3 regions of the Paenibacillus sp. ALJ109b genome follow, and region 2 is predicted to be linked to each of the others. Evidence: riboswitches for the same ligand, from Rfam matches in the RefSeq annotation. Region 2 holds a riboswitch; each other region holds the start of a gene.
What was found. A riboswitch is a leader RNA that binds a small molecule or an ion and turns the genes downstream of it on or off. The one in region 2 is predicted to bind cyclic di-AMP.
Positions count from the first base shown of each region.

Region 1: linked by a shared signal. The riboswitch ahead of G3352_RS22955 (C40 family peptidase) and the one ahead of G3352_RS11310 (HAD family hydrolase) in region 2 are both predicted to bind cyclic di-AMP.
Region 3: linked by a shared signal. The riboswitch ahead of G3352_RS18900 (C40 family peptidase) and the one ahead of G3352_RS11310 (HAD family hydrolase) in region 2 are both predicted to bind cyclic di-AMP.

Region 1 is NZ_JAAIFP010000025.1:175,237-185,854, forward strand. Features, by position in the region: gene G3352_RS22940 (helix-turn-helix domain-containing protein) at 318-2,528, opposite strand; gene G3352_RS22945 (X2-like carbohydrate binding domain-containing protein) at 2,900-6,808, opposite strand; tRNA gene G3352_RS22950 (tRNA-Leu) at 7,140-7,223, opposite strand; cyclic di-AMP (ydaO/yuaA leader) riboswitch at 7,595-7,726, shown strand; gene G3352_RS22955 (C40 family peptidase) at 7,732-8,196, shown strand; gene G3352_RS22960 (carboxymuconolactone decarboxylase family protein) at 8,311-8,640, opposite strand; gene G3352_RS22965 (hypothetical protein) at 8,758-8,976, opposite strand; gene G3352_RS22970 (hypothetical protein) at 9,101-9,430, opposite strand; gene G3352_RS22975 (xanthine phosphoribosyltransferase) at 9,529-10,110, opposite strand; gene G3352_RS22980 (YkvI family membrane protein) at 10,316-10,618, shown strand, end outside.
Region 2 is NZ_JAAIFP010000008.1:356,288-366,905, reverse strand. Features, by position in the region: gene G3352_RS11360 (BLB8/JUQZ-1 family protein) at 1-257, shown strand, start outside; gene G3352_RS11355 (VOC family protein) at 544-927, opposite strand; gene G3352_RS11350 (hypothetical protein) at 1,089-1,331, opposite strand; gene G3352_RS11345 (DUF6612 family protein) at 1,908-2,771, opposite strand; gene G3352_RS11340 (thiol-disulfide oxidoreductase DCC family protein) at 2,871-3,293, opposite strand; gene G3352_RS11335 (hypothetical protein) at 3,438-3,716, opposite strand; gene G3352_RS11330 (zinc ribbon domain-containing protein) at 3,815-4,060, opposite strand; gene G3352_RS11325 (organic hydroperoxide resistance protein) at 4,264-4,683, opposite strand; gene G3352_RS11320 (Nramp family divalent metal transporter) at 5,127-6,422, shown strand; gene G3352_RS11315 (HAD-IA family hydrolase) at 6,568-7,260, opposite strand; gene G3352_RS11310 (HAD family hydrolase) at 7,423-7,821, opposite strand; cyclic di-AMP (ydaO/yuaA leader) riboswitch at 7,939-8,114, opposite strand; gene G3352_RS11305 (glutathione peroxidase) at 8,482-8,958, shown strand; partial or broken gene G3352_RS31695 (hypothetical protein) at 8,934-9,002, opposite strand; tRNA gene G3352_RS11300 (tRNA-Leu) at 9,110-9,192, opposite strand; gene G3352_RS11295 (urease accessory protein UreF) at 9,614-10,315, shown strand; gene G3352_RS11290 (hypothetical protein) at 10,588-10,618, shown strand, end outside.
Region 3 is NZ_JAAIFP010000018.1:25,265-35,882, reverse strand. Features, by position in the region: gene motB (flagellar motor protein MotB) at 1-645, opposite strand, end outside; gene motA (flagellar motor stator protein MotA) at 632-1,432, opposite strand; gene G3352_RS18925 (hypothetical protein) at 1,667-1,960, shown strand; gene G3352_RS18920 (4a-hydroxytetrahydrobiopterin dehydratase) at 2,205-2,501, shown strand; gene rbsK (ribokinase) at 2,546-3,532, shown strand; gene G3352_RS18910 (c-type cytochrome) at 3,866-4,225, opposite strand; gene G3352_RS18905 (GNAT family N-acetyltransferase) at 4,376-4,870, opposite strand; gene G3352_RS18900 (C40 family peptidase) at 5,266-5,736, opposite strand; cyclic di-AMP (ydaO/yuaA leader) riboswitch at 5,740-5,877, opposite strand; gene G3352_RS18895 (hypothetical protein) at 6,130-6,972, opposite strand; gene G3352_RS18890 (M1 family metallopeptidase) at 6,983-8,974, opposite strand; gene G3352_RS18885 (YwhD family protein) at 9,076-9,579, shown strand; gene G3352_RS18880 (transglycosylase domain-containing protein) at 9,724-10,618, opposite strand, start outside.

The sequences.
Region 1 (10,618 bases), on a different contig from region 2:
GGCATTGGTCAGAAAACCAGGTGCCTTCGGCTGTGTTGATGTCTTGTGATTTAATACGATTTCCTTCTCCAGAACAATCCCCCCTTACTAGCTGTCTGCGATGTGCAAATTATGATAGCGCTTTCTTGATTCTGATCATAGTCGATTTTAATGTCCCATAAACAGGTACACCTGCGCCGTTAAACGTACAGTTATCCTGTTTTTGGGGGCACAAATCCGCAGTACGACAGCCATTTTTCCATTACGGAGGCGTATTCGCAAAAAAAGACCGCATTATCCGGAACACGGACAACACAGTCTATGGGTCTTCCTTTCATTTAATCGTCAACCGATTGTCTATACACACTGGGCGAAACGCCATTCAATCGTTTGAAGGCTCTTCTGAAGGAGTGAGAACTATTGTAACCTACCCGTGACGCAATCTCATCTACTGTATAATTGCTCTCTTTTAACAAAATCACAGCCTGATCCATTCGGACTTTGATCAGGTGATCGGAGAAATTAACACCCGTAAACTCTTTGAATAATTGAGAAATATATTTCTCGGGCCGCTCAACATGCTCTGCCACTCGATACAGAGTCAGCTCAGTATCTGAATACATTTTCGCAGTATATTCCTTAATCTGTTTGATGATTTGAATATGGGCATCCTTCTTCTTGTTTGCAATAACGGAGCACAGCTCTTCCATGATTTCATAAAGCTCAGCTTTGATCGTTTCAAGCGGCTCCGAGGAACCAATATCAATGACCCGCCGTTTCACATTCTCAATGGAGGCATATTCCGTAAACGCCTTTTGATCCAGTAACTTGAGAAAAGTCCCCTTCATTTCTCCAACAAGTTGATGCTTCATTTCCATGGACAACTCCCGCTGCTCCATGTTATGAACAATGATTGCATCGACAATCCGTTTGGCCTCTTCAAGTTCTCCTGCACGAATCGTGCCAATCAGTCGCTGCTCCGAATCCAGCGGGTAATAGTACGTTGTATTTTCGGTTTGGGCTTCATTGTTCCACATCATGCCTTTTTTGTTCATGTAGACTGCATACTCCAACGCCTGATTGGCCTGATCAAAGGAAAGGCTGACCTCTGTCAACGATGTGAAGAGATTTCCGAATCCTGACTGGATGGTAATCCTGTATTCATTGAACACATACTGTGCCAGATTCTCCATGATGTGCGTGATATCTTCCTTCTCACGATCCTTTTCGGAGTCGGTTTCCTTGGAAAAGAACAGGATGACCACTTTATCCGAGCCCATATCCGTCATCAGAACATCTACGCCCAGTTCAGCCAAAGCCTGCTTCAACAGTAGTCGGGAGGCATTCAGTTCATTCAGGATCTCAACGCTGTCCATACTGGCATAACCCTTAATCTGGACAATTCCTGCATATCCAGTGCCTTGATACAAATTAATATCTGCCTGTTCGGCCGCGGAAAGAATCTCATCCCGCGATTTGAATTCGCCTGAGATCAGCCGCTTCAGGAAGGCATCCCTGACCAGTGGGAGCTGGCGATTTAATTCGGATTCGAGCAGCTTGTTCTTGGTAAGCATATCAGCGATATTTCCACTCAAAAAGTCAAATTCATTTTTGGGAGCCGATTCATCCTTCCCAAACTGCTCTTTCATTACACTTAACAGTCGATTGATTGGAACGCTGTTGCGATAGGCCAGCACAAGTCCAACAATCAGTCCGATGAGCAGTGTGCCGCCTGTAATCAGCATCGTCATCCCCTTAATCCTGTTTGCATTCTCCATCAGGACATGACGGGGAATGCCCGCTTGGTATACCCATCCGTTCTTATCAGATCTTGTAGTGATCACAAGATCATCCCCATAGAACTGGCTGACTCTACTTGGATCAAAATGAGAGTCAGAGGCCATTTTCACCATCTCGGGCTCGGAGCTCCCTTGCAGCGCAATGGTATTTCCCTCCGCATCGCTGATATGAACCCAGCCACCGTATCGGTCATTCAGGCTGGACAACAGACTGAGAATCATTTTCTCGTCAATGATTACAACGGCGACAGCCGGTGAAGAATCATTGAAGCTGTCCAGAGGCAATGACTGCATATATGTGATTACGGAAGTCTGCTTCCCCCTACTGACATAGGAACTAAGCGGTTTAATCTCACTCCGATGTGTCTTCCCCAACACGTCCTTCATCCATTCTTCTAACGAAAGATCGTTATAACGGAAATCAGCGTAATAGTGATTTGGTCTGTAAGAAGAACCCGGGGTCAAAATTAGATTGTAATTCGCAAGATAAATATAATAATTTTGCAGAAAATCATTGGTCTGTCCAAAGGTCAACACATTCTCCATCGTTCTCCATATCCCATATACGTTGGTTTCATTGTCCCTTTCATTCATAAGAACGTTCAATTCCTGATTGACCGCAAGCTGTCGGGTGAAGCCCTCCACCTCCGCCATGCGGCCCTCCAATATTTCCTGGCTTTTCTGAAGTTGGGTAACACTATTCTCAATGGAAATGGACTGTGTTACGGAGATGGACGTCAGATAAGACATATAACCGCCAATGCTGGGTATCACCAAAATGATCACGTAGGAAATTAAAAATTTACGAAAAACATTGGAATATTTAATGGGTAACCCTCCTCCCCCTCCTTGAGGTATTGGTAGCGTTATCAAAGATAATAATATTTTCCGGGTTAGTCAATTGTTTTATCTCATTCTTCAATCATGTTTCATTCGGGAATGAATAAAAGGCAACGATAAAAAGAAGATTATCATTGCTTTTTTTAACATTTCCGAAGTTCTTTGGTTTGAGATGATACGCGACTCCAAAAACCTGTTTTTGTGTACAGTAACCCTCCTTTTCCATACCTTCTTATCATTCAGAAAAAAGGGGCCGAGATGGCCCCCAATCCTAGTTCACATCATTTCTTCTTTGGTTCTTCCCCCTCTGTCCGGGGATTTACAATCTGATCGACCGATGCTGCTTCAACATCACCAAAGGCCCAATGTGTGGAAGGAACATCCTTCCACTGCGCCCGCGAAACGTTCGTGAGCGGTGCTCTGCCCAAAGCTCTGTTGATTGCTACAACGGCTTCCGCTCTTGTCAGTAAGGCATTCGGTCGAAAAGTTCCATCACTATAACCTTTCAGAATGCCTGCGCTTTGCGCTTTCAAAATGGCTTCCTTGGCCCAGTGGCCACCGATATCCGAGAATCCATCGCCTGAAGTATCGGAAGCCAGACCGAGAAGGACCACAAGGCTGGCCATCTCCGCACGAGTCAACGGCTGATTTGGCTTAAACGTGCCATCCTTGTAACCATTCATCAGCCCCATCTTGCTTACCTTAGCAATGGCGTCGGCTCCCCAATATTCAGTTTTAACGTCACTGAATGCAACAGCAGATCCTGTGGCTTCTTTCTCAGATACCAATGTGAGTATGGTTGCCATCTCTGCACGGGTGAGTTTGTTATCTGGCTTGAACAAACCGCCCGGATATCCTTGAATATACGCCTTGTACAGAATATCTTGACCACCCTCTGTTCCTATTGTCCCGTCTGTAGTTCCAGATTCAGGAGTTGGCGCTGGCACAGAAGTGTCTGAAGGCTGGACGACTGGAGTCGATGGTCCGCCTGGATTGGATGGACCGCCTGGATTCGACGGATTGGACGGATTCGTTGGTTCACCGTTTCCGTTTCCAGTAGGCACAGTAAATTTCAGTTGATCGGCCAGCATAAGATCACCAGATTTTTTCACAACTTTGAGTGTATGCTGACCTTTCACCAGTCCTGAGATGCTGTAAATCTCCTGCATTATTTGGCGACTCGGACTGTATGCGTTCACGGTTTGTTTCAGCTGTCCATCGACATAGATATCGACTTCCCCTTGCTCCGGTCCCATAGGTGTAATCAAGCTTATTCCGGTACCCTTGAAGGTATATTCGAAGAAAGCTCCATCCGCCGTCGTAGAATGTACGTCATTGAGATAATCACCGCCGAAGGAAAAACTGAGATTTAACGTTCCCACAGGCTGGGCAGCAAGATACGATTTTTTCAGTGTAACTCGGTTCCCTGCAACTGTATAATCGGACCCCGGAACCAGATCAAATGATCCGTTAGTAATACCACTGAAGCTTTCCGCCTGTTGCAGCAGCGTCACATCAATGTCCGTCTGAGCGGAAGCTGACTTGTCGAAATCCGTGGTTACCGGATTAATTAGATTCGGAAGCTCAACTTTGAGCATATCGAGCAGCATGTATTCCCCCGATTTCTTCACTGCCTTGAGCGTGTGCTGCCCATCCGGCAGCCCCGAAATGCTGTACAGGTTCTGCTGTGCCAACCGACCGTTACGATGGGCGCTGACTGTTTCCTTGAATTGGTCGTCAACATAGATATCCATGTCTCCCTGTGACTGGTCAACCTCCGTAAATAACTGGATCCCCGTTCCCTTGAAGGTGTATTCAAAAGAATCATCGTTTTTTTCGGTATACTGCACATCGTCCTTATAGTCACCCAAACCTCTGCCAGTGCTTCGTGACCAGGAGCCGTTGTACTTGATTGCCGGATCGTCGTTATTGATCATTATAAATCGAATGCCCGTAGTATCGCTGATCCTTATTGCCAAAGACTGCGGATCACCCGCGCTAAAGATTACGTTTAGACTCGTTGTCCCTATAGGCAGCTGCGTGAGGTACTGCTTCCTGATAGTCAGCTTGTCATTGACCACCGTGTAGTCGTCTTCACTGAGGAGCACCCCGTCATTTTCAACGCCGGTCAGCGTATTGCCGTTCAAGGACAGCCTCACGGTGACATCCTTCTGTTGTTCCGTCTCCTTGTCAAAGTTTGCAGAGGTCGGACTAATGGTGCTGTTCTGCCCTCCAGGAGGAATTTCCATGGTTACTCTAAGCGCATCCAGCAACATATACTGGCCCGAGCCCTTGACCACCTTCAAGGTATGTGGGCCGTTGTCCAAATCAAGTTTGCTGTACAAAACCTGCTGGACTTCCCTTTCTCCACTGGTATAGGCGTTTACAGTTTCAGGTGCTCCATTATCGAGGGTGACAATCATGTCTCCTTGGTCTTTATCCTTCTCCGTCAGCAGTTCAATGCGAGTGCCCGTGAAACTATACTCAAAATAATCGCCGTCTTTTTCAGTAAAATGCACATCGCCATTGTAATCACCGTAACTTCTGCCGGTATTGGAGTTCCATGAGCCCGTGTATTTAATACTGCTATCATCATCATTAATGTAGACCTCATTGGTAACAGTGGCGGCATCTTCCACGGAAATTGAATTTGCAGCATTGTCAGCTTCAGCGTCCAAGGTACCCTCTTGACTGCTATTCGCTGGACCAGTACCAGAGGATTCCTTAATCGCTATGCTCAGATCCTGTCTCCCATCTGTCTGCTCCTTGCCCCCGTTGCGCTGCCAATCCCCGCTATAACGCATGCCTGTATCATCGTCATTGACGGCTGATGTGCCTTTCAACGCTGTTACTTTAAGCATTCGAGAAGCATGGGGTTCCAGCACGCCGCCACTGAATTCCTTATTAAAGGTTCCCAGTTCGGAACGACTCCACAGGTCGCGGACCGAAGCAGGACCGTTGAGGCCAAGATCGCTCCATTTGACTTTAACCTCCGCACTCTGGTCGCCCAAATTGAACAAGGCTACACTGTAAGTACCATCTCCGTTATTAGCGTACCAAACCTGCTGCTGGGTCTCCATGGAAACCGGATGGCCTGGACGTCCGGCCTGATTGACGGCAATGACTTCGTCATTAGTAAGCAATTCCAATCCATAGCTGTCCAGCCTTGTTAAATCATTACCTGTATAAAGCGGTGCTGAAGAGATAGACCAGAAGGTCGTGGCGGTTTGCCGCTCAACCTTGGTCAGACCATCCATCGAGCCATTCCCGACATTCAGTGAATCGAAGTCGTTCCAGCCTCCGGGACCTGCATCCCGCCACCAGAGGGCCGCTATGGGAAATAAGCGTGAAATACTCGACCACTCCGTTAAGCCCTTACTGCTATCGTAGGCTTCAACATCCCAGTCGATCCTCCAGCCGTTTGCATACTTTTTCCAGAAGTCCACGTAATTGTGATCAAGCGCCCAGGAAAGCTCAAACCAGATGTTATTCCTGTCCAGGGCTTTGGACCATGCCTCCACATCACCGCGTGCATCCCGGCTCAGGTTATTAATTCCCGATCCTGGCGTCACACTATCGAATTTGACAAAGTTGATACCCCACTCGCCAAGAAGATCCGCGATGGAGTCAATGTACTTCTGTGAGCAAGGGTTCGAAAAATCAATTTTGTACGTGTACGAATCCCAAGCATCCATAACAACGAGCGGTTTTACTGCAATATCTTGCATACGACATGCCCCGCCCGTCCCATAAACCTCAAGGTTTTTATCATAGGCTGTGATTGATAATCCAGGAATCAGATAGATTCCGATCTTCTGTCCGTTATTATGGACATAATCGATGACCTCCTGAAATCCATTTGGATAAAGAACAGTACTCGGAATAGGACGGCCGTATTCATCTTCGTCACCGTTCCAGCCAGCATCAATATTAATGTATTCATATCCATGGGCTTGCAGCTTCTCACGCATCGCATCCGATTGCTTCTTAATACTCTCAGCAGATGTCCAGTTACCCGCCCCGTCATATACCTGCATGCTGTAACTGCTCCAACCCATATACGGCTTTTGGGCCAGGCTCTTATCTGCTGCTTGTGCCACATTACCTGTCGTTCCCATAATTCCGAACTGCACTGCCGCAATCATGAACACCATGAAACACATTGCCATCCTTTTTCCGATTCGTTTCAAATTATCCCTACCCCCTCTGAATTTGGTCAATCAAATTCCTGTTGATAGCGCTTCCATACGAGAAGAGAATAGTGTATGGTGGATTTCCAGGATAGGTACAATTCGGTATTTTACGTACAATTAGCCTGAAATATAGGGGCAAACCGTCGCAGAACAAACATATTTCCATTAATGGATAAATAAACAAATAAAAACTTCATCTTTGCTCAAATTAAGGGAATGGGTTGAAGACAACCAGGATGAGCAATCACTCTAATTCGTAAACAAAGAAAAAAGGTTCCTAGAGTGGCAGTAATGCCATTCTAGGAACCTTTCTTCGTATTACATATGATGCGGTCGAGAGGACTCGAACCTCCACGGGGGTTAGCCCACACGGACCTGAACCGTGCGCGTCTGCCAATTCCGCCACGACCGCGTATATTGTATCTCCGAGAAATTATATCGCGGCGACAAGAAATAATATATCATGTGCAGGTAATTAGTGTCAACAAAAAAATAATTCCCCTTCTAATGTGTAAAGCTATATTCCTCCATCATTTCATGCAAAACCAATACTATCAACATGCACTGTAATACATACCCACCTCTTCTTTCAAGTTTTAGGAAGCTGGAATCCTGCATTTGAAACAGTAGTTACTTTTTTGTCATCTGTTAGAACCCAACATTCGAGTTATTTCTACATAAATAGCGATAATTCCGTTAACATTGAGATGATAAGAAGTGTTCAAGAACGGTTTGACATTTTCGCATTTATGCAATATAGTTTCAAAAGGTTACAAAAACTTAATTATTCATTTGCCGAGTTTCATGTTTGAAAACGGGGGAACCATTTTGGGTGAATTATTCTTATACATAGGAAATATAGGGAACCTTCTACCGAACCCTTAGCTAACTCCGTAGGCATCGAAGGGAGAACAAAAATTTTGAAAAAGCTTATCATCTCCATTTTTGGAGCAGCAGTACTATTTACATCCGGTGCAGCAAGCACAGAGGCAAGCAGTATTAACACCGTCGTTAACAACATGACTGGCATACCTTATAAATGGGGCGGCACAACAATGGCCGGATTTGATTGCTCTGGATTTATGAGATATATTTTCAACAAATATAGCATTGAATTACCACGTACTTCCCAGCAACAAGCTAAGGCCGGAACTCCTGTATCCAAAGCTAATCTGCGTACGGGTGACCTGGTATTCTTTAATACGATGGGTAATGGTATTTCACATACAGGTGTATATATCGGGGGCGGACAGTTCGCTCATGCTTCAAGCAGCAAGGGCGTTAGCATCACACAATTATCTAATCCTTACTTCAATGATCGTTACGTAACAGCACGCCGGGTAACAGGACAGTTTATGTATAACAAAATGCTGGGCAAAATATAAGTTAAACAAGAAAAGGCTTCGGTTATAACCGGAGCCTTTTCTTCGTCTATCTTTGTCTACATTGATATTGATTCTAGAGATACGCAAGGTCATAATCAGTCTTAACCAAAGCTTTTAATGTAAAGCCTTCTGTACTCTCATTGCACCCTGAGACAACGCATGGCCTCCGCCAACAGCTCCAGCCACAGCAACCGTCTCCATAATCTCCTGATCGGTCGCTCCTTTGGCACGCGCTTCTTCCACGTGGTAAAACGTACATACCTCATTGTTTGCAAACAGTCCAATGCCCAGCGCAATCAGCTGTTTGGTCTTGGCATCAATCGCCCCTGCCTGAAAGCACTCTCCAGTGAACTCATGATAAGACTTCACCACAGCTGGCAGCACGTCGCTTAATTCACCAATCTGATCTTTATAGGCATGGACCTTATCATTCATCAATGTCATGGTTACCGCACATCCTCTCGGCTGATATGTTACAAGCTCTCACTGTACCTATCTTTTCTCCCGAGAGGTGTAATTATGCCAAAACATCCATGGTAAATGAACCTAAAAACGCCTGTCCTATTCTTCGAGCGGGCTCTTACGTGGTTCGCTGAACAACTGATACTGATAATTCCGATCAAGCTTAACCACACGACGATTCTGACGGCGAATGAGCACCTGCTCCCCGTCCCAAGCCACTACAATGCCTGTCACATCATTAGACTGAATCTCGTCCCGTACTACCCTTACTTTCTCACCCGATAAACGCAGTGCATCCAATTCTGCATCACTGATCATATTCATGGCGCCTACTTTCCCAAAAAAAATTATTTACAAAAAGAGACCTAAATGAAAAGTCATTTAGGTCTCACGTGACTGTATTGGACTGTCATGTCATTCGAAAATATGTCCCGACTGAAAGTTACCGCTGCGCGTGCTCTTTGCTGTCGTTCTTCTCAAACCAAAAATCAAGCACTTTGGCGGACATCACACGTTCTTCAAGGTACTCCACTTGATGCGGTGTAAATTGTTCTTTCCAAGAGAAGGACAACTCTTCGCACAAGCCTACAATCGTCAGCAATTCTGACCAGGCAACGTAGCGTTTGTACCAGAAAAATTGAGGATGTTCAATCATATAGGGATAAAGGTCATCGAATTCCGTATGTTTACAATCCAGGGCACGCTCAAAATGTACTTTCGATTCCGCCAGCTTATCAATAAAAAATTGTTCTGTTGCCGGTTGGTTACCCATGGTGTTGCCTCCTCTCCCTAACATAACCCCATTATAAATGAAATCAGCGGTCATGCAAAGGCATTGTTATAAAAATAGGCACTTTTTCCTTTAAAAAGTCACAATTCGTTATCGTCAAATTGCACGGTACCATCGTTCAATGAACGAATGCGCACCAACGCTTCAACCGGGATGCCCTGCTCACGAATGGTGCGCGCTCCGGCCTGAAAACATTTTTCGACCACAACACCGAATCCAACCAGTTCTGCACCCGAACGTTCGATAATTTTAATGACACCACGAGCGGCATCGCCATTCGCAATGATATCGTCAATAAACAAAATGCGGTCATTCTCATGAATATATTCACGGGACACCATAATATCCGTTACAATCCCTTTGGTAAAAGAAGGTACTCTTTCACAGTAGGCATCGGGGTCAGCCAAAAGTGTTTTTTTGCGACGGGCAAATACCAGCGGAACACCCAGTTCATGTGCGGCAGCAAAAGCGACCGGAATCCCGGAAGACTCCACTGTAATGACCCGAGTTACCCCACTTTCACGAAAACGAGCGGCAAATTCCCGTCCCATTTCCATCGTCAATGCAGGGTCAATCTGGTGATTCAGCAGACCATCCAGCTTCAGCACCTGATCTGACATGACTACGCCTTCTTGTAAAATTCGTTGTTTCAATACTTCCATAATTTGACCTCCCAAGCCTATCCTATGACGTAAAAGTATCATAGATCAGGCTCTCAGTTCAAGCGAAATTGCCTTTGCTCTTGTTCAGAGCATGTTAAATGACCCTTTGCCAAACTTCAATTGTCATGACTTTGACGGGTCAAGCATACCTTGTACCATGGCACCCACATGTCCAAACTATTCAGGGGCCTGAGAGGGGAAACGCATGAAACAGGCATTTCGGGTGCTGCAGATCGCATTTACATACATTGGAACGGTAGTAGGAGCCGGCTTTGCAACAGGGCAAGAGATATTGCAGTTCTTTACCCAGTATGGCAAATGGGCCACTATTACCATTGGCTTATCGACCATGCTCTTTGTCTGGTTAGGTACAAAAATGATGCTGATTGCCCATGATACCGGCTCGCGCTCTTACGAAGATCTCAACAAGCATCTATTCGGTCATAAAGCAGGAAACTGGATTACATGGGTTACCCTTGTAATTCTCATTGGAGTAAACAGTGTCATG
Region 2 (10,618 bases):
CTACACCAAGCCCTAGTGCTGCTTCTGCAGAAACGTCCAATGTAATAACTCTTGCAGATCAAATTTCTGTTCCTATTAGTTTGAGAGTTGGCGAGAGCATTACAGTTGCTGGCTCCAACTTTTGGATTAGCGGGGACTATGGCGGCATTTATTTAAATCAACAAGGATTAATAATTGGTTTGTCACCTGGAGTTTGTACAGTAGTTGGTTATTTACCTAACGGTGATACTGTACTCTACACTGTCACTGTACGATAAACTCATACTTAATCAGAGGGGATGTAACTCATCCCCTCTTTCCTATGATAATTTATGTAATATATTTTAATAGATTTTAGAAAAGTAAATTTATTAGACCTTCATTCTAATTCCCTTCCTCGAAAAAAACCGCCATCCAATACCCGCATTAACATGCAGTATATGGAAGGCGATTCCCATAAGTACTATTTTATCAATAACTCTCAATCTAGAATACAAATGGTATTTAAAAATTATAAAATAAAATCGTTCTTCTAGTATCTCTTTGTCCCCTATTTCAAAAAAATCAAGAATGATAAGGTGCATCAAACTCAATAATATTGCGGTCAGGATCAAGCACAAAAATCTGTGCAAACCCGGCAACACTATCTGGTCTTGCCTCATATTCAATTCCCTGCTGTTCCAGCCAGACCAAAGTCTCCTTGTAACTCTTCACCCAGATCGCAAAATGTCCATCTGTTGTATCAATGCCAGCCTCACGAAGCGTATGTCCCTGCGGATGCTGTAATAGATGAAGCTGCTGACTACCAAGGGCATACCAGGTGCCTGTGGAGTTGAAAGGCGGACGTTCAATCTCCTGCATACGGAGCATACCCGAATAGAATTTCTTCGCAACCTCCAAATCACGTACAGCCAGACTCACGTGGTGTATATGTGCATATTCAATCATTTCTTCAACCTTCTTCCCTGAAATAGACTTTCTTCAGCTTCCCACCAACCCTAAATTGAATCGCTTACATGACTATTGTAGAAAATCCAAGCGCTTTCGCCAAGGGAAAAAGTTTAGGAAAAGCAAACAATCGTGCAGTTATGGACCTGCCTTCGCAACAACTAGCTGCGAAAGCCATAATGAAGCGTGCCCAGTTCCCCTAATTGCGGTGATAAGTCGTGCGGCGGACCGAACGGCACGCAGGGATTGCCATCGAAACTTTCTTCGCTGACGATCTGTTTGTTGTGGTATGTTGCGCTACGTGGGACATTTACTCTGGCTTTCTTGGCCAGGAAGAAGCTCGAATAGATTTTTTTCAATACGTAGCAGTGGGGAAGACGGTTCTCGAACGCCGATACTTCCATGATGAGGATACAGCCAGGATAATCAGTCTTAACGTCGTCTACAACCGAACCCTGTATGACCAAGGGAGAGATCTTCTGTCAGTCATATTTGAGGACACGAAAGGGTTAGGTTAACGGAAGTGATGCTGACCTCTTGAGGAAATCCTCTGACCTATCTGGTTGCTATGACGCTTAAACGCTCCGTAAGGGACCTCAGTCATTCCCAGTCCTCACCTTCGAGACAACGAATTTGGCAGCCTGGTGCGCTACGCAGAAGGCTTAGAAGAGCTGCGGAAGGAAGAGATGCAGCTTCGCCGCTCGATCAATCATGTGCCAAAGAGAAATTACGCCTAAAATACGCATTCTGTAGTTTATAGGCTTATCACTCCCCATGCGGAAGCCACTACTGCTCACCCGTTTGTTAATACTCTGACCACAACGCATACAAAAAAGAAAAACACCCCTGATTGAATTCAGCGAACCTGTCGGTTCACACAAATTCATATCAGAAGTGCCATCTCCAGAAGACACATCTTTAAGCAACTTTACCAGGAAAACTTCTCATCGGAGAGTCACACCCTCTTATCCTTACGCTTCTTATTTAGCACTATCCAATGCTTCTTGCGGGATTTTAATCTCTTTCACGCCATTATGGTTAGAGAACGTGCTGGTCATCTTCATGTCCATCGAGATTTTCTGTCCTTCCTGCTCCATATTCATAACCATGTTGACATCCGTACTTGCAGGCAGGTAGGTTTCTTTGTTGATCATATATTTCATTTTCATGCTGGTAATATTCATTTGATCAAGCATCGCTTGAGTTTGGGCATCCGATCCATTTTGCTCCATAACCGCTTTGGCCAGTTCCTTCACGTTATCACCGGATACGTCAGCGTTAATGACGTAGTTGTCGCCTTCTTCCGTAATTTTGGTGTCTTCGGCAATCTTTTTGAATTGCTCCAGCTCACCTTCCGGATTCATGCTTGCCTGCATCTGCTCAATCAGTGGTTTTGTTTGTTCGTCAGGAATTTTGACCCACTGTTGTCCCACCTGTGAATAAATCTTATCCGAAGTGATGTATTGCTTCACATTCTGCGCTTCCTGTCCGGACATTTCCATCTTCATCTCCTGATAGATCATCATCGGATCTTTGATGATATCCATCTTCAGCGATGTTTTCACCTGTTGATCCTGGGACTGCTCGCCAGCCACCATTTTCAAATTTTGATCAATATTGGCTTCCGTAGTGAAGCTTTTCATATCTTTAGTCGCTGCATTCGTTTTCTCAATTAACTCATCCAATGTAGGGATCTTTGTCTCCTGCTCCGCAGTTGTATTGCCCTCGTTAGACGTTTCGTTTCCAGCTGGCGGCGTTGCTGTACTGTTATCTGCATCGCTTCCGCAAGCTGTCATGCTTACTGCTAATAATGCCCCAATAATTAATGTAGTCCACTTCTTCAAGTTATTTGCCTCCCAAAATAGAATTGATCCGTACTCATTACCCAATTATTTCCGTTATTAATCAATCGGCATCGATACAATCTGTCACACTTAGCCTTTTTAAAGGAATCGATCCTTGATTTCGGGTGTAGGCAGCATACACGCTTCATCTTTACCGAACCAGCGATATCGATTGCGAGCTACCATGTTATATATGGCATTTCGAATAAATTTCGGTACAATAATCAACACGTACAATACTGGATAAGGGAATTTTAAGCCTTTGGCCAGACGCAGCGCTGCGGTTGAACGTGTATAATATTTCCCATCCTCAATGAGTACAAAAGTATCCATGCTGTCCGTGGACAGATTGCCCTTCTCCAGCAATTTTTTCGCTACATCCGATTGAAGTGATGCAAAATGATACTTCCCCTCAGGGTCACGCTTGATTATCCACTTCGTTAATCCTTGGCAGAAATGACAGACTCCGTCCACAAGCACAATCGGGTGTCCCTGATGCTGATCCGTTTGGTTTGCTGTCATAATCGTGGCCTCCTCATGTGTGCTATTAGAGTAACTTACCCGTTTTGAGTCATCCCGTTCGCTTTTTTCACATTTTATTTAAGTGTAACGAAAAATAGAAAAAGAGCGCAGGCTCTATGCCCACGCTCGTATCTGTTTTGGCAATTACTCTGCAATTGCCTTTTCCATCCATTGGTCGTCAATCATCTGTTGGTGCAGGTCACCAGCCCACTGGTCCATGCATTTGCAAATGAAATCTTTGCGACATACCGGACAAGGCGTTTTCTGTAGACGGCTGATATTGGTTAGCTTCCATTCTGGGGAATGGGAGTAGAATACACGGCATTGTGTACCGTCTACCAATTTCATTTTAAATTCATACAATCCGTCTTCCTTGTTGCCACTAGCTAATTCTAAATTTGCAATACGCGGTCTATAAGACATGGATATCACCTGTTAATTCAAATTTGGTTCATGCATTGACACTTCTTAGTACTAAATCATATTAAAGAAATTTTAGTTCGATGTCAACTCACGCACATTTACCCACCAAATAGAATATCAAGAATGGTACCCACCTGACCCTGTTTTTTCCCTTTCAACACATCCGGATCGAATACTTCTACATATCCACAGGAAGAACAGGCGACGAAGAGATAATGATTGTGCTGAATATCAAACATTTTGCTAAGTCCCGCTCCTGACATGGATACTTCCTTAATATTGCAATCCGTACCCCTGCATTTGGTACATACAAATCGTCGTTCTATCATCTCTTCAATACTCATTGTCGTTCCCCCTTATTCGAATGTATGACTTCAAGCAAGAGTAGATTATGTAAAATAGTACGCTGTTCAACATGCAATCTCCTGCATCGCAATTGTTATAAAATACAAAACCCTGCCGAAGGCCAGCAGGGTCTTGTACTCGAACATCAGGTATCCAAAGATACCCTGCTCTATATGTTCCCTTTCCTCCTACGAGTCAGGTCTTAAACTACATTAAGTACCACATCAATATTGCCGCGAGTTGCTTTGGAGTAAGGACAGAAATCATGTGCCTTGCGAGCAAGATCCTCTGCTTGAGTGTGATCCACGCCAGGCATGCTCACATCCAAACGTACAGACAGTTGGAAACCATCATCCGCCGGATCTTTGCCGATGGATACATTACTTGTGACCACCACATTCTCCAATTTCACGCCTGCTTTGCGTGCCACATTGGCAAGAGCACTTTCATAACATGCACCGTATCCCGCTGCAAAGAGCTGCTCAGGATTGGTTCCTTCACCACCGGAGCCTCCAAGTTCTTTTGGCATTTTCAGATCATGCTTGAGCACGCCATCCGAAGAAGCCACCGAACCTGTACGTCCACCTTTAACTGTCGCTGTTGCTGTATATAAAGCTTCCATTAAGAATCTCTCCTTCGCCTTTAATTTTTTGTTGCCTACAATTCAATTTAAACTTCTGGCTCATTTTGAAACGTTGTTGCTCCTTATTCAGCTTTTACATCTTTATCTTTTTCATGCATTGGGGATGAACACAGGTAATTTATCCAGGGTTGGGTAATATACTAAGGCACAATTCACTCTCCAGTAAATTTTGTCCTCATACACAAAAGTTGCACTAGACAAAAATAATTGAAGGAGTACAATGTAAGTATCAACATAAACGTTTAGACATATGAAAAGTAGTTTAATTACGCTTTTGATTTTGGTTTAAGCGTTCAAATGTAATCAAAGGAATGATACCGTTCCTCTTCATATAGAATATCAATACTTCAAAGTCGGGTGATTATATTATGAGTAAAAAAAATCCGTTCAACACTCCTTCAAATGAACCATTGGCTGCGGGTATGGCCCCATCTCTCGGGGAAGCCCACAGCTCCATGAAGGTGCCTCAGAACGCTGCTTGGTGGAAAAAGTTCCTAGCTTTTGTTGGACCGGGTTACCTCGTTGCCGTTGGATATATGGATCCCGGGAACTGGGCAACGGATATTGCGGGTGGTTCACAATTCGGATACACGTTATTATCCGTTATTCTGATTTCAAACCTGATGGCTGTTGTATTACAGTCTCTCGCTGGCAAGCTCGGGATTGTCACAGGACGGGATTTGGCGCAAGCCTGCCGCGAACGATTTAGTATGCCTGTTGTGATCGTGCTATGGATCTTGTGTGAGCTTGCAATTGCAGCCACCGACCTTGCCGAGGTTATTGGTTCGGCCATCGCGCTCAAGCTGCTGTTCAACATTCCCATGTTATACGGCGTCATTATTACCGCTGTCGATGTACTGGTCATTCTTTTGCTGCAAAATAAAGGCTTTCGCGCATTGGAATCGCTCGTTATCGTGCTGATGGCTACCATTGCCCTCTGCTTCGGGATTGACCTGTTTCTCGCCAAACCGGATATGGGTGGCGTCATGCATGGTTTCGTACCGAATGTCGAGATTTTGCAAAATCCAGCTATGCTCTACATCGCCATCGGGATTATCGGTGCAACCGTCATGCCCCATAATCTGTATCTGCATTCTTCCATTGTGCAGACCCGTCAGATTGAACAAACGCCAAAAGGGAAAAAAGAAGCGATTCTGTATTCCACCATGGATTCAACCATCGCTTTAACGCTAGCTCTGTTCATCAATGCAGCCATCCTGATTGTGTCTGCTGCCGTGTTCCATAGTGCAGGTATGACTCAGGTCGCGGAAATTACAGATGCATACCATCTGCTGACACCTCTGCTGGGTACTACCATCGCCAGCATCCTGTTCGGTGTAGCCTTGCTGGCTTCCGGTCAGAACTCAACACTCACCGGCACGTTGTCCGGACAGATTGTAATGGAAGGCTTCCTGAACATTCGTATCCCAGCGTGGCTTCGTCGACTGGTTACACGTCTGATTGCAATCATTCCGGCCGTCATCGTAACAGCCATTGCCGGAGAGCACGGAACAGAGGAACTACTGATTCTGAGCCAGGTTGTGCTGTCGCTACAGCTACCCTTTGCTGTCATTCCACTGGTGATGTTTACGAGTGACAAAAAAAGCATGGGGGCCTTTGCCAACAAGCTATGGCTCAAAATCATCTCCTGGATCATTGCTGGAGTTATCGTTGTTCTGAATGTGTATTTGATTATCCAAACCATTCTGTTATTCTAGGTTAAACGGAACTACGCAATATTTTGTCTAACTCAAAAAGGCTGATCAACTCAAGTAACGTATACCTTGAGACGATCAGCCTTTTATATGTTTGAGCAGCAGCCTAATCCATACCGATTAGATCTTAAATGCTGCTTGCTCTTATTTAGTTGTCTGAATTTTGAGTTACCATTAACAATGGAAGAAGTTCCTCCAGTGATTCAACAGTCCAGTCTGGACGCTCTGCATCCGCAAGCTCCGGCTGGAACCTGCCATAACCCTGCAAAATCCGGATCGTATGCATGCCCAGCTTCTTAGCCGGAATAATATCATTATCAATCCTGTCGCCGATCATGACCGCTTCCTCGGGTTTACATCCCGCCTGTTTCAATGCTACAGCATACAATTCAGGATCAGGCTTGGACACTCCTTCTTCAGCCGAACAGGCCAGCACATCCACATACTTGCGCAAGCCGTAGCTATCAAGCCGATTTTCCGTCCCCGGGCTCTGATTGGCAATGATACCAATCTTATAGTGTTGCGACAACGTCTGTAGAACAGCGTCGGCTGACGCGAAGGGGCGCTCAAGCTCTTTGCGGAACTTTAGCTTCTCCTGTATCTGTTCCCGGTGACCCTCATCGCTGATAAGGGTACGAATAGCCAATTTCATCGGCCATTGCTCGTAATTTCGGTAGGAGGTGGCAAATATATCTCGCACCGTCTGCATCTCCACCTGATAACCAAGCGCACAAGCTTCACGAACAAACTGACCGATAATATCATCTACCGGCTCCCATTCGTCCACGAGCGTATCCCCCACATCAAAGAACAACCATTGTATTCCACGTACATCCGGCACGCCTATTCCTCCTCGTTAGCCACAGGAAATTATCCCTATTTCCCAAACCATAAAAAAGAAGACCCACCATCATGCATGAGTCTCCTCAAGATTCCGTTTATTTATGATTTCAATTATAACAGGCAGCTGAGACTGGATCAATCACAGGAATAGTACTAGCCACTAGCCGTTAAGCAGAAAACCAACTTCCCCATTCAAGGAATATACAATACGGTCTGCTCCCATTCCCCGATAGATCCCTTTGGGGTGGCTTTGTTCCGTAATGACACACAAGGACTTGGATGTCCAGGAGCGGCAGATCTGCAAATATCGACAGGTCAGGTTTAGGCTATTTTCAAAAATAAAAACATTGCCGACACTGCCTTGCGGCAAAAACCATTTCTGAGCTGCAGCCGTGTTCATGCGAATGACATGCTCCACACCGATTCTCCGGAGCCTGCGCTCTTCCCCTGCACTGTTGGTCAGAACGGCAAACGGCATTTTTTTGTACATCAGCAATTTGATAAATTTGCGTCCTGCTTCATTTGGAGCAGTCACTAAGATCATCTCTTTATCCATCATTCGTTCCTCCCTTGGCGTGAAAAGACAACAAAAAAGAAGCGTGGGGGACCAAGGCCTCCCGGACGCTTCTTCAATAATCCATAGCAAAAAGACACTATGAACCAGCGTACGGCTTGTTGCCTCTCCCTTTAACGCTTACGAGGTTAGCTGACGGATTCGGGCGCGAGAGTCGCCCTATTTCCGGCTGTCACCGGAAAATTCACCCCATGGATGCCTACTGTCCTGGACAGTTCATCCTGTTGGTTCCCCCGTTTCCCACCCATGAATGAATGGAAACTCAGCGATTAAAACATCGTTCTTTTATAATCATTAATCAGAGCGATATTATCGTTTGTTTCGTTTTTCATGTAAAATTTAATTTAAATTGGAATTACGATATGAATCATACACCCGTGCCATATTGGTGTAAAGTCTGCGCAGATCACCGAATCGACGGATTTTTGCCATTTCTCATCAATAATAGCGCTTACAACGCATCCATTCTCTACCCATCTCATCAAAGCTCTCTAATTCTCTCTTTAGCGAAAATTAGGTATTAAATCAGTCACAGATCATACACGACAGCTTCAAATTGAGTTAAAAAAGCAATATTAATTTTGCAATATTTAATTGTAATCAATATAATAGAAGAAAGAAGAAAATGAAATGGAGGCGATTTTCATGTCAGTCTACGACTACAAAGTAAACACCCTTCGCGGACAGGAAGTTGAAATGTCCAACTATCGTGACAAAGTACTGCTTATCGTGAATACAGCAAGCCAATGCGGCCTCACACCTCAATTCAAAGGTCTGCAGGAGCTTCAGGATAAGTTTAAAGATTCCCCATTTGAAGTTCTTGGTTTTCCAAGCAACCAGTTTGCACAGGAAAAAGGCTCTTCTGATGATATTGCCGAGTTCTGTCAGATGAACTATGGTGTCAGCTTCCCGATGTTCGAGAAAATCGATGTGAATGGTTCAAGCGCTCACCCTCTATTCCAGCATCTTACCAAAGAAGCACCGGGTGTACTCGGCTCCAAAGCCATCAAATGGAACTTCACCAAATTCCTTGTGGATCAGAACGGACGTGTTCTGAAACGGTATGCTCCCAAAACAACACCTGATAAAATTGAAGCAGACATCAAAGAATTGCTTAAATAACAACTGAAGGCCATCCGACCCCTGAAGACAGAATGAGCATGCATTCAGGGAAACGGGTGACCTTTTTTTCTGGACTCATCTTTACTGTAAAAAAAACACATAAAAAAAGAAGCTCCCCTTACGGGAAGCTTCTTCCTAATCGTTCTTATGATGCGGTCGAGAGGACTCGAACCTCCACGGGTATACACCCACTACCCCCTCAAGATAGCGTGTCTGCCATTCCACCACGACCGCATGTCGTAAATAATCGGCAACAGAATTGATTATACCCGGTTCATGTTTAAAAGTAAAGCATTTTTATAAATATCATTTTAACTGCGCTTTCCCTTCCATAAATCGTATAATCTCGTCATTTTCTCCTACGAAGTGCATATGATTAAATTTGATCTCGTTTGTATACCCGATTAGGCCGATCATTCTACTTTATTTGCATTACCATCCTTCACATCCCCTTAGTATAACGTAACTCATAAAGTTATATAAAATAACATTAGATAGATTTAATATTTAAAAAACCAAGAAACTATTGACAAAAAGCGGATATTTATGTGAATATATATATCATATAATTCGGATTTACGAACATAAAACGAACCAAAAAGGAGTATAGATGTTATTTAACATAACATTTAACGAACGTAGGAGGCGAAAGATCGTGAACCGTGGGAATAAGCTGCTCGATTACGTCAAACTGCTTGATTCCTCTATCCAGGTTGGAGGCTTCACCCATTCCTTCGGAATGGATACCCATATCGCTGAAGGTACCATTCGTAACGCCGAAGATCTCGAATCATTCATGCGCTGCCAATTGCACCCCAGCATCGTGCGTCTGGAAGGCATGGCGATTAAAGGCATATATACTGCCGCAGATCATAATGACGCATGGCGTACAGCCCTCATCGACAAGCTCGTCCATGTCCAGCGGACACCAGTCAATCTTAGAGAACACGCCTCCACAATGGGCAAACGACTGATTAAGCTGGCTCATGCACTCCACCCCTGGATTGATTTTAGCCATCTCGAACAAACCCTGGCTAGGTATGAATCCGTCGGTTGCCTCTCTACCGTTCACGCCTGGATTAACCACCACCTCGAAATCCCTGTCGAGGAGGCGGTCCTTGGTTATCTGCATTCAGCCATGAGTGCCTGCATAACCGAAGCCTCCAAAGTGATTCCTCTTCATACCGATACAATCCAGGACCTGCTGGTTCGACTGGCCGCAGATCTGGAGCATGAATGGCATACTGTCAGCGCCTCCGCTGCCGATGGACCGGTACAACCAACCTCAATGTCCATGAAAACGTTGTTCCCAAGCTTTCACATGCTTGGAGCAGGGCTTCACGCCTACAGAGCCTAATCTACCCCCTTCCCTTCATAACCCGCCTCCTCACACTGTAAAAATATAAAAAACACGCCGCAACCTCCTTGCTGGCGTGTTTTTTATGTCAATTATTTTGTCTATTTAACGTATTTACGCCATTTAACATCTTAAAATACACTTATTTCCGTCTTTTTTAATTGTTAGATGACGCAAATACGTATATAATAAAACATACAGCTCGCATATCTATATATTTTACACCAAGAATAACCAGCTGAACACTACATTCCAACGAGGGGTGAACCCTTTTGAACAAAAAGAAACCTGTGACTCCTTTCG
Region 3 (10,618 bases), on a different contig from region 2:
ATTCAATAACAGAATTTTGAGGAAATTCAGTGCTCGATCGGCACTCAAATCCCAGTTATCCTTATATTGGCTGTTCGAAATGGGAACATTATCAGTATGGCCAGACACAACGACTTCATATTCCGGGAACTCCTGCAGCATGCTCGAGATGGCTTTGGCCAGCGAGCGTGATTCGGGTTTAACATCGGCCCGGCCTGAGGAGAACAGAGCGTTATCACTGATCGTGATTTTGAGCTCAGACTGATTCAGCTTCGTATTCAGCTGATCGGAGAGACCGTTTTTCTGAATATATTGATCAAGCCGTTTCTTGAGTTTCTCCAGATCTTCCTGTTCTTTCTGAGCCATCTGCGCATCTGTAATCTGAGCGGCTGTCTTCTTGATATCTTCAGGCTGCTGTTTGTTCTTACCCAAATCTATAGTAGATTCTGTAGGGTTCATGGAGGTATGATCCAGTACACCCGAACCACCATTCAATGCGCTGCTCAGTGCGGAAGCCATCTGTTCAAACTTCGTTGCATCTATAGAGCTCATAGAGAATAATGTGATAAACAGAGCGAGCAGCAACGTCATCAAGTCAGAGTAGGGAAGCAACCAACTCTCGTCTATATGTTCTTCATGCGGTTCGTGTTTTTTAGCCTTTTTCACCTGATGAGCCCTCCTTCTCTTCCAACTGTCTACGTTCGGAAGGTGTCAGGAATACAGATAATTTTTGATTAATGGCAATGGTGGATACACCAGATTGTATGGATAACAAGCCTTCCACCATCATCAGCTTGATTTCCATCTCTTTTTTGGACATCCGCTTCAGTTTATTGGACATTGGATGCCACAACACGTAACCACTAAAGATACCGAGAAGTGTCGCGATAAACGCCGCTGCAATCGCATGCGAGAGCTTTTCCATATCACTGAGATCGGCAAGCGCTGCAATGAGACCTACAACGGCCCCGAGTACCCCGAGCGTTGGTGCATACATCCCCGCTTGGGCGAAGATCAAGGCACCGCCACGATGGCGCTCTTCTGTAGCATGAATATCTTCCATGAGTACATCACTTACAAATTCCTGATCATTGCCGTCAATAATCATACGCATACCGCCGCGCAGGAACTGATCATCAATATCTTCGACTTTCGATTCAAGTGCGAGCAAACCTTCACGACGGGTAGTGGAAGCCCAGTCCATAAATGTGCCGATTAGAGAAACACGGTCAATCAGTTGTTGCTTTTTGAACAGTACCCCGAAAAGCTTGGGGATTTTCTTAACTTCAGACATGGGAAATGCCATGAAAATAGTTGCTGCCGTACCAACAAAAATAATAACGTAGGCTGCCGGGTTGTTAACCAGGTTGATTAGGGGCGCACCCTTCAGGAACATACCCACTACAAGTGAAACCAGCCCTAAAACTAGTCCGATAATCGTTGAAATTTCCATCATACACCTCATCCATGAGATAAAATTGAATCCTTTCAAGCGGCTTTATTCGGGCTTCCGGACGAACGTTACACCGCAATCCGTTTAATGTTAGGCATCCTTTAGGGTTGCAGAAACAGTTAAAACGGTCATGTATAGTATTTATCGACCAGATGGCCTTTTTTTTTAAGGGTTATTTTCAGGTATAATAAGATCAAATCTGCTCCTTAGGGGCTAAATAGGAGTGAAAAGCCAATGGGCGTAAAGCATGGACGAGATTATGAAGGAATATTGACAGATTTGACAGAGGCTATAGGACGAATACCGGACCGCTATGTTTTCTTTGAGATGGATGAGGAAGAATGGTCACGCCTTGGTGTAACAGAGCAACTTGAAGTAGATGAGGCGCTCGCTGAAGATCTGTTCTATGCACTGGGTGAGGAGTCGGTCATTCCGGTAGGAAGTGGAGTGGTCATTCATGACAAGGATCAGCACCGAATTCATATCTTAATTGGGGAAGAAGAGCTGACTTTTGTACCGCTCATTTAGTATGCTCCCATAAGATATTTGGCATGGAAACCTGAGTTGGAGAATCTCCCTAAAGCCTTATGGTTAGTGGATCTAGCGCCATTTGCACTATTGGAATTTGAGGCTTGTCCGTGGTAAGATGATAGTCATGAAACGGGCGAACCGCAGGGCGGTGGACCTATGCGTTTGGGTTGCTATGGGTAGCACCAAAGGTTTCGGTGGCAGTTGTCTGTGATGAGCCATCATATGGGGAGGAAGATAACGTATGGTTTTTACGCAAGAGGAAGTCGAAGCTCATCTGGGAAGGCTGGAAGGCTGGGAACTGGAAGAGGGACGATGGATTGTCCGCAAGTTCGTATTTTCCAACTACATGAAAGGGATTGCATTTGTGGACGAGGTCGCAGCGATTTCGGAAGCGTTCAATCATCACCCTTTCATTACGATTGACTATACAACGGTCACACTGCGTCTCACATCATGGGATGAAGGTGGCATCACATCTGTAGATATTAAAGAAGCGCAACAATATAATGAGGCTTTTGAGAAAATGAGGTCGGAATAACCTGGATCGGTTATATCGCACTACCGGAAATGAGTGAAGCATACATGTCAGACAATAATCAGAACAAACCTCTTATTGCTGTCGTAGGCAGCCTTAATATGGATCTGGTGGTGAAGACGGATATCATTCCTGAGGAAGGCGAGACGGTGAGCGGGGAGGAACTGCACTATTTGGCCGGGGGCAAAGGCGCCAATCAGGCGGTTGCTGCTGCACGACTGGGCGGACAGACAACGATGATTGGTGCGGTAGGTTCGGATGGTTTTGGTGAACGCCTATTGCACAGTCTAACGGAAAGCGGGGCGGATGCCTCGCAAGTTCGCATTCTGGATGATACCGTTACAGGTACGGCCTCCATCTGGCTCTCCAAAGGAGATAACCGGATTATTGTCATTCCCGGAGCGAATGGGCAGGTTGTGCCTGCGATGCTGGAAGAGGCGGATACGGTAAAAAGCCTGACTGCAGCTGCAGCGGTGCTGCTGCAGCTGGAGATCCCGCTGCCTGCGGTCACCCGCGCCGCCCAACTGGCGGCTGAAGGCAGCGCATTGGTGGTGCTCAACCCGGCGCCTGCGGTGCCGGGTCTGCCCCAGGAGCTGCTGCGGTGCGTCGACGTTGTCACGCCGAACCGCAGCGAGCTCGCCGTGCTCACCGGCCGGGATGATCTCCGGCCGGAAGACGTGGATGCGGCGGTCGCAGAGCTCGCCGCATCCCTCGGGGCCGCTGTCGTCACGACGCTCGGCCCCGAGGGGGCTGTGTACGCGGCAGCGCCTGGCGGCCGCGTAAAGGCAGGGCGTGCCGGCGCGTGCCGTGCGCCCGGCTACGCCGTAAGCGCCGTCGACACGACCGGCGCTGGCGATTGCTTCAACGGCGCGCTGGCAGTAGCCCTTGCGCGCGGAGAGACGCTGGACGCGGCGGTAAGCTTCGCCATGGGCGCAGCCGCGTTGTCCGTGACGAAGCTCGGCGCCCAGTCCGGGATGCCGTCCGCACGTGAAGTGCAGGCTTTCCTTGCCGAGCAGAAGGCAAAGACCCAGTAATCTATGCATGCTTTAGCTGAATCAGAGGCGGCAGGTGTCAGTAGGCAGGATACGCTAATGCATCTAGATAGCCATAGCGTGGTGGATGTTTTCATCGGAGCATCCCTGAAATAACCAAGAGGCTCTTACTTCCCAGTACGGGAGAGTAAGAGCCTCTTCTCTGTATAACCATTGATAAAAACAGCAACCCTGTAATATAAATACGGGGCGACTACGTTGTACATCTAGCGTCAGCGTGGTTTAGAGAATGCGTAAAGAGCAGGAGGCGATTGAAGCCGCCATACGCACTACACATGCAACCCGCCACAAACTGATCGCCTGGGACGTCTTGGATTACTTCTTCTCCGCCAGCCACATCGCAATATTCGCGATTTCTTCATCTTTCAGCTTGTCTTTGAACGAAGGCATACCGCCGCTTTTACCTTTAACAATCGTGGTATAAATCTTCTCCACATCGTCCTGGCTACCAATCTTCTGCAGACTAGGGCCCATACCCCCTTGAAGCTGATCACCGTGGCAGGTAATACAGTTTGCTTTGACCAGTGCCTCAGCCTGTCCTGCATCCATTGTAACTTGCGGCATCGTCGGTTTCGCTTCTTCTGCAACTTCCTCTTTCCCTGGAAGCGTAAACATTAGTACAATAGCTAAAGCGCACGCTGCAAAAAATACCCCGCTCATGATCCATTTGTGCATCCCTTATGTCCCCTCCAGAATGAAAGATCATCTAACTTGAAACTATCCATATCATTATAACGGAACCTGTAGTGACATCATAGCATTTTGTGGTAATTTTTTGAACTAATCACATAACCGGGGACTTTCTAGGGTGATTTTAAGCTCTTTTTATCCGCGTGGACCTTCATAGACCATACAGTAAAAGGGCTTCAAACCGCTTGGTGTCTGTCGTTCGTATGTATCCTGCGTAACAAATCCGGCTTTGAGATAGACACGAATGGCCCGGCCATTCCAGGTCAGAACTTCCAGATCAATTTCGTTTGCAGGGTTCCGGCGAATCGCTTCCTGCACAATGGCCGAGACAAAAGCCGTTCCTTGACCATGACCACACAGATCGGGGTGCATGCCAAGCCCAATGCGGGTGACACCTTCAAGTGGGAAGTATTGAGCGAAGCCGCAAATTTGATGATCCTCTCCCAGCACCACCGCATATTGTTCTTTTCGTAGCTGGGGATCGCCGAATTCCACTTCAAGTGCTTTCATCTGCTCCCAGGGCAGCCAGCTATAAATATTATAAGGCGGGTCATACTGCCAATTGCAGATGAGCTCCGCATGTTCTTCTTGCATGGGCACAACGTGAAACGTCACAGGGGCTTCATCCATACAACTGCACGCTCCTCTCATTGTGAACAAGCTATAATGATTCTGATTTGTCCATATACATATGTCATTCCATATCTAAGCTTGTTTCCACTCTACAAAAGAGGCGTTCATTTGGCAAGTCCTCGTTTTTGAAAAAAAAGTGAAACAAAAGTTCCGGTAATTTCGTTTATATTATAGTGGGATGGGTAAAAACATTATAAGAGCACGGACAAAGCAACGAAAAATAGCTTTTAAAAAAAGTTAAAGTTAGGTTTGATAGCTGTCCCGAATACGTTAAAGGAAACGAAGCACAAAAAAACCGCCGGATACATTCCTGCGGAGAATGTACCAGACGGTTCTATTATGCTTCGTTACAGTAGTTTTATTGTTACAGCATGACGTTGCTCAGCTTGTCCCTAGTCGATGGCCAATGTCTCATATGCGTCCGTGCTCATAATGCGTTTAGCGCCAACATAGCGGTTAGCCCAGTAGCTTTCGCTTAATGCGCTAATTGTAACTCCTTTGGAAGAAGAAGAGTGTGCAAACTTTCCATCCCCTACAAAGATCCCTACGTGTGAGACCCCTTTGCCCGTTGTATTGAAGAATACCAGATCACCTGGTCTCATTTCCATACGGGATACTGAATCACCCATGTCGAATTGCGAACTCGATTGGCGAGCCAGATCAATACCCAGCTTGTCGAATACATAGCTTGTGAACCCAGAGCAGTCAAAGCCGCTAAGCGTTGTTCCTCCGCTTTTGTATGTAGTTCCCATTGCTGAATCAATGACTTGGTCCATTTTTGAATCTGCGAATGCGCTGCCTGCTCCAAGCGATAATGCGAATGTGATGCTGAGTACAGCTGCGGTTAATTTCTTCTTAAACAAGAGATATACCCCTTCCAATGCCTGCGAGGTTAGCTTAAGGATTCGGTTGAAGGTCCCCTATGATCCCTCTGTTGCAAGATCAATTCACCCATAACTGGTTCCCCCGCTTCCCAGGTGCTAGGAATTTGGCTATGCTAGTTATGCACCTGCGAAATCAAGAAATGACGATTAAATTTTAAGTAGTTACAAATATGAAGGTAAAGATTACAAAGTTGTTACTAAAAACTCACTGCGATTATTGTAACAGAGGTGTATCACTTTGGCAACGTTTAACAGAAAAATTAGCAAAAAAAACCTCGACCTTTGACGGGGAAAGGTCGAGGTTTGCTTGTTTAAAGGTGTTTGATGAAAACAACTTTACATATAGATGGTAACCATTTTTAACTGTGCATGTTAATCCTTGACCGAGTTGGACTGCCATAACCGGAAATGGGCGCATATCTTCCATAAGCTCAGCAAGCACCGGGCAAGTGGATACGTCTGTTGTAGTATAAGACCAGTTAAGCCCGTTAGTAACCATGAAGCTGAAGTGAAGGCGCCAAAGACCAGGAGATGTAGGCCACCCAGCAGTACGGCAATGCCAATTAGAGTGATGACCTGGCGTAGTGCAATCCATAGAGCTTGAAACGTACCACGTGCTCCGCCTTCCCCATCAGGAGCCGAGATACCAAACTGCATGTACAGCAGGACATGATGGATAACCCACCCGTATACAATCCAACCAGCAACATAGGGAATACCAGGCAGGAGCAGATGGAGGGAATGAAAACCTTCCATAAGGATGGAATAAAGTTTTGGTGCGATCCAATAAGCCGGTAGCAGCAGCAATAGGGTGCGAATAGTGTGGAGCAGAAGCATTGGTTTCCACAAATTTTTGATGCCGCGAATGAATGGAATGCGCTCTTCCGAATGATTATAATGCTGGAGCGAGTAGAGCAGCCCTGCCTGAATGAGAGGGCTAATTAGCATCCGTAGCAGCAGCATAGCCCCTAAAATCCATAAATAGCGATGGACCTCTGGATTCATTGTCAGGCCGAGTTGGCTCTCCATTTTGAATAAAATTGTACTGAGTTCCCCTGCATCAGGGTCGGGATAACGCAGGAGTAGCGGAACCACAGCTGATTGAACCATTCGATAAAGAAAGTATCCCCATACTAATTGATAGAGAAATAAGAGTGCTGCAATGAACATATGCTGACGGACGAGAAACCAGCCTTCACGTATTTTCGCTTTCACTGTATCCACCTCACCATGACAGACTTCCGAATATGGCTTCTATAAGTTTGGTTGCACTCATGCTCCAGCGGGATTTGGTTGGCTCATCCAGTCCGGCTTTCAGAAAATTGTTCATATGATGGTTCTCCAGCACAATCGTGTACAGCGGATCAGTCATGGCCCAGGAAACAGGGGAAGTATAGGTCAGTTTGTAGGTAATGCGCTCCTCGCTGCCATCCCATTCTTTCGTCATGGTTTTCCCATCTTCGAACATAATTCGAACAGGCACCTTCTTATATTCACTGCCTTTTTTCTGGACTGTAATGGATGACTCGTACAACGTTTGACCGTCTTTCAGGGTAGGATTGATTGTGATCTTCTCCACTGCAAAGTCAGCCATGCCGTCACCGTATACATATTGATTAAAATAATCGGTCCAGGAGGTACGGGTTACTTGCTCCACGACCTTTTGAAAATCAGACGAAGTAGGGTGTTTGAAACGGTATTTCTTTACATAGGTCGAGAGAATACGCTCCATCGTTTTGGCACCAACTTGTTGTTCTATCCCGAGTAATACAAGCTTGCCTCGTGTGTATACGTTGGCGGCATATTGATTCTGGGAATCGAACTTCCAGGAGTCCTGTGTCAGAGAAGCTGGAGAAGTAATGAGACCTGATTGTACAGGCAGATTCGGGATAAGTCCGTATTCCTGTTCCATCACTTTGTCTTCTGCATAGGAGGTGAACCCTTCGTCCAGCCAAGCCTCCTCAAATTCATTACTGGCGACCATGCCGTAAAAATACTGATGCCCAATCTCGTGCACAACCGTGCGTTCCAGATCGTAACCAGGTGTAGAATCATCCGCACCGAAAGCGGTGACCAAGGTAGGATATTCCATTCCCCCTGCGCCATTCCCCGATTTGGGCGGGACAACGATGGACAGTGTGGAATACGGATAAGGGCCAAACCACTTGCTATAATTGGATAACGCTGCTTTGGCGGCGTAGAAATAACGTTCCTTCAGGTCCTCATGAGCAGGGTCGAGATACAGCTTGATTCGGACGCCTGGCACATTGGGAGCAGAGAAGGGTTCTTCCGCATAAACAAAATCAGGAGAGGCTGACCAGGCAAAATCATGCACATCATCGGCATAGAACTGATATACTTTTTCGCCGTTCTTCACAACAGCTTGCTGGGTTGGGAAACCGGTAGCAGCTACTTTGTATGTTTCCGGTACCCGAATACGCACACTATAGATACCGAAATCAGCATAAAACTCTGAATTGCCGTGATACTGATGCAGATTCCAGCCTTCGGTCGTCCGACCTCGTGTGCCTACTGGCTCATATACGCTAAGTTTAGGGAACCATTGACCTGCCATAACAAAATTATCTGCCGTTCCCATGCGGGCAAAAATTTTCGGTAGCTTGACCTCAAATCGGGTGTGAAGCGTTATGCTTTCACTGCCTTTAACGGGTTTGGGCAGCCGTACCTTAATGAGGGTAGTATCTTTCATGTTTCCGTCATCCGGTTGCACATATTGCATCCGATGCAAGAGAGAAAGTCCGTCCTCTGTTTTCATTTCTGTAATATGCATAGAACCATAACCGTTCGTGGGCATGACATCACCGCGAAGTTTCCCCCCGGATTCTTTCATAAAAGTGGTGTCAGCAGAAGAGAAGGCATTGGGATACATGTGAAAATAAAGCTCGCTGACGGTTTTCTTACCTGGATGTGTCCAGGTTATCGTCTGAGTCCCTTGCAGTACATTCCCGTCTACCAGCTTCACATCCATGTGATATTCCACTACGCGGTTGCTGAACACTTCAGCTGTAGGTGTCTGTATACTTTCCGGAGATGTTTGGGTTTTGACGGGTGCCGTAGGCTTGCCCGATTCCGGGGCGAGCGCAGGCAAGTCAGAATGAATGGAACGTGTGGAACCCAGACCAAGCCATATCCCTCCGGCAACTACACACAGGGCTATAATTGCGGTGAGCCAGCTCTTGGCGCGTCGTGGAATCATCGTTAAATACCTCCCGTTGACAAGCATCTACAGCATGTATATGTTTGCATTGGAGCGATTATTAGTTAAAATATTTGTATCAACCCTTGGAGGCTATAAACATGGACCAAAACGAGCAAAACGGCAAAAAACAGATTGCCTTGAATATCGTTAGTGCAAAGAGCAAACACAAAGGCTTCGGTGCAGGTTCCATAGATCTGAACAACCTGTCTCCAGTTATTATTGATAACGGAGAAGCCAAGATCGATATTGGTGCGATGCATGCAAAGAGCAAAGTGGAGCGCAACATCAAGTTCTCAACCAACCGTGAGGACGTACCCAATGGACGCCAGGTATGGCTGGTATGGGTAGCTGTGGACCGAAACGAACAGGGGCAGTTCTATGGTGGAGCAACAGCGTGTGAGATGTGGATTGATACAGAAGCGCGTCGTGGATGGAAACTGCTGGCCGAACATGTGAACCGCATGGATTATGCCATGAAGCGCCGGTTCATGCTGGATGACCTTGGACCTGAGGATCGCGCGGCACTCAAGACGTTGCTGATTACGCATAACGAAGAATGGTGGAACGCTTCTCCGGATGAATTGAAAGAAGCGCTCGCCTAATTAATGAATGTTCAAAGTTGTTCAAAAAAAAGAAGCAAAAGCCCCGGGACCGAGATGATCGGTTCGGGTTTTTTGCTTCTTTGCTAAAATTAAATTTTACAGACGCTGACGCAATTGCGTCATTACGCATTTACGTCACTTTGGTTACTCCACCCACCAGCGTTTGAAATCCTTCCACCAAGAATGTTTCTCTTCCTGTATTCCCTGCTGGTTTTGCACTTCGCGATTGTCTTTATCATTCTCTGAACCCGAGTCGTCTGAAGCGCTGCGACAGACCTCAGTCGGTTCCGTGCCATCAATAAAAACTTCCAGCCGTTTCTCGGCGCAGCCATTGCCAGCCAGTTTGCCGGATTCGGGATCGATATATACACTGACGACATTATCCGGTACGGTGAAAATCTTCGGTGGAACACTGGCGAGGGCCTGTTCCGTAAACTGGGCGAACATGGGTGCCGCCCGACGCCCGTCAGATGTGGAAATGGCTTTGCCTTGATCGTAACCGACCCAGACAGCTGTTGAGAGCTCTGGAGTAAAGCCGACTAGCCAAGCATCCGTATTGGTTGTCCCCGTTTTGCCGGCGACAGGTCGCTTAATGGTTGCAGATACTCGATTGCCCGTTCCACCATTTTCGAACACACTTTCCATCAACCGTGTTAATACATAAGCGGCAGCGGGTTCAACGACCCTCTCGGCCTTGGTCTGAGGTGCTTCATAGATGACTCGTCCTGCGGCATCCGTCACTTGTAGAATGGCTACAGGAGGTGTTCTTTGCCCACCTGCGGCGATAGCGGAGAATGCTGAAGCCATCTCCAGTGGACTAACAGGTGAGGTGCCGAGTGCAAGGGAAGGTACCGGGCTCATGTTGCTCGTAATCCCTAGGTTTTTGGCCATTTTCACCACTTGTTCAGGTCCAATCTGCATAATTGTATTTACCGCGTAGATGTTGTCCGAAGCGGCGATAGCCTGTCTCAGATCAATCTCACCTAAATACTTGTCTCCGAAGTTACCAGGCTTATAGGTCTTGCGATCATTGTCATAA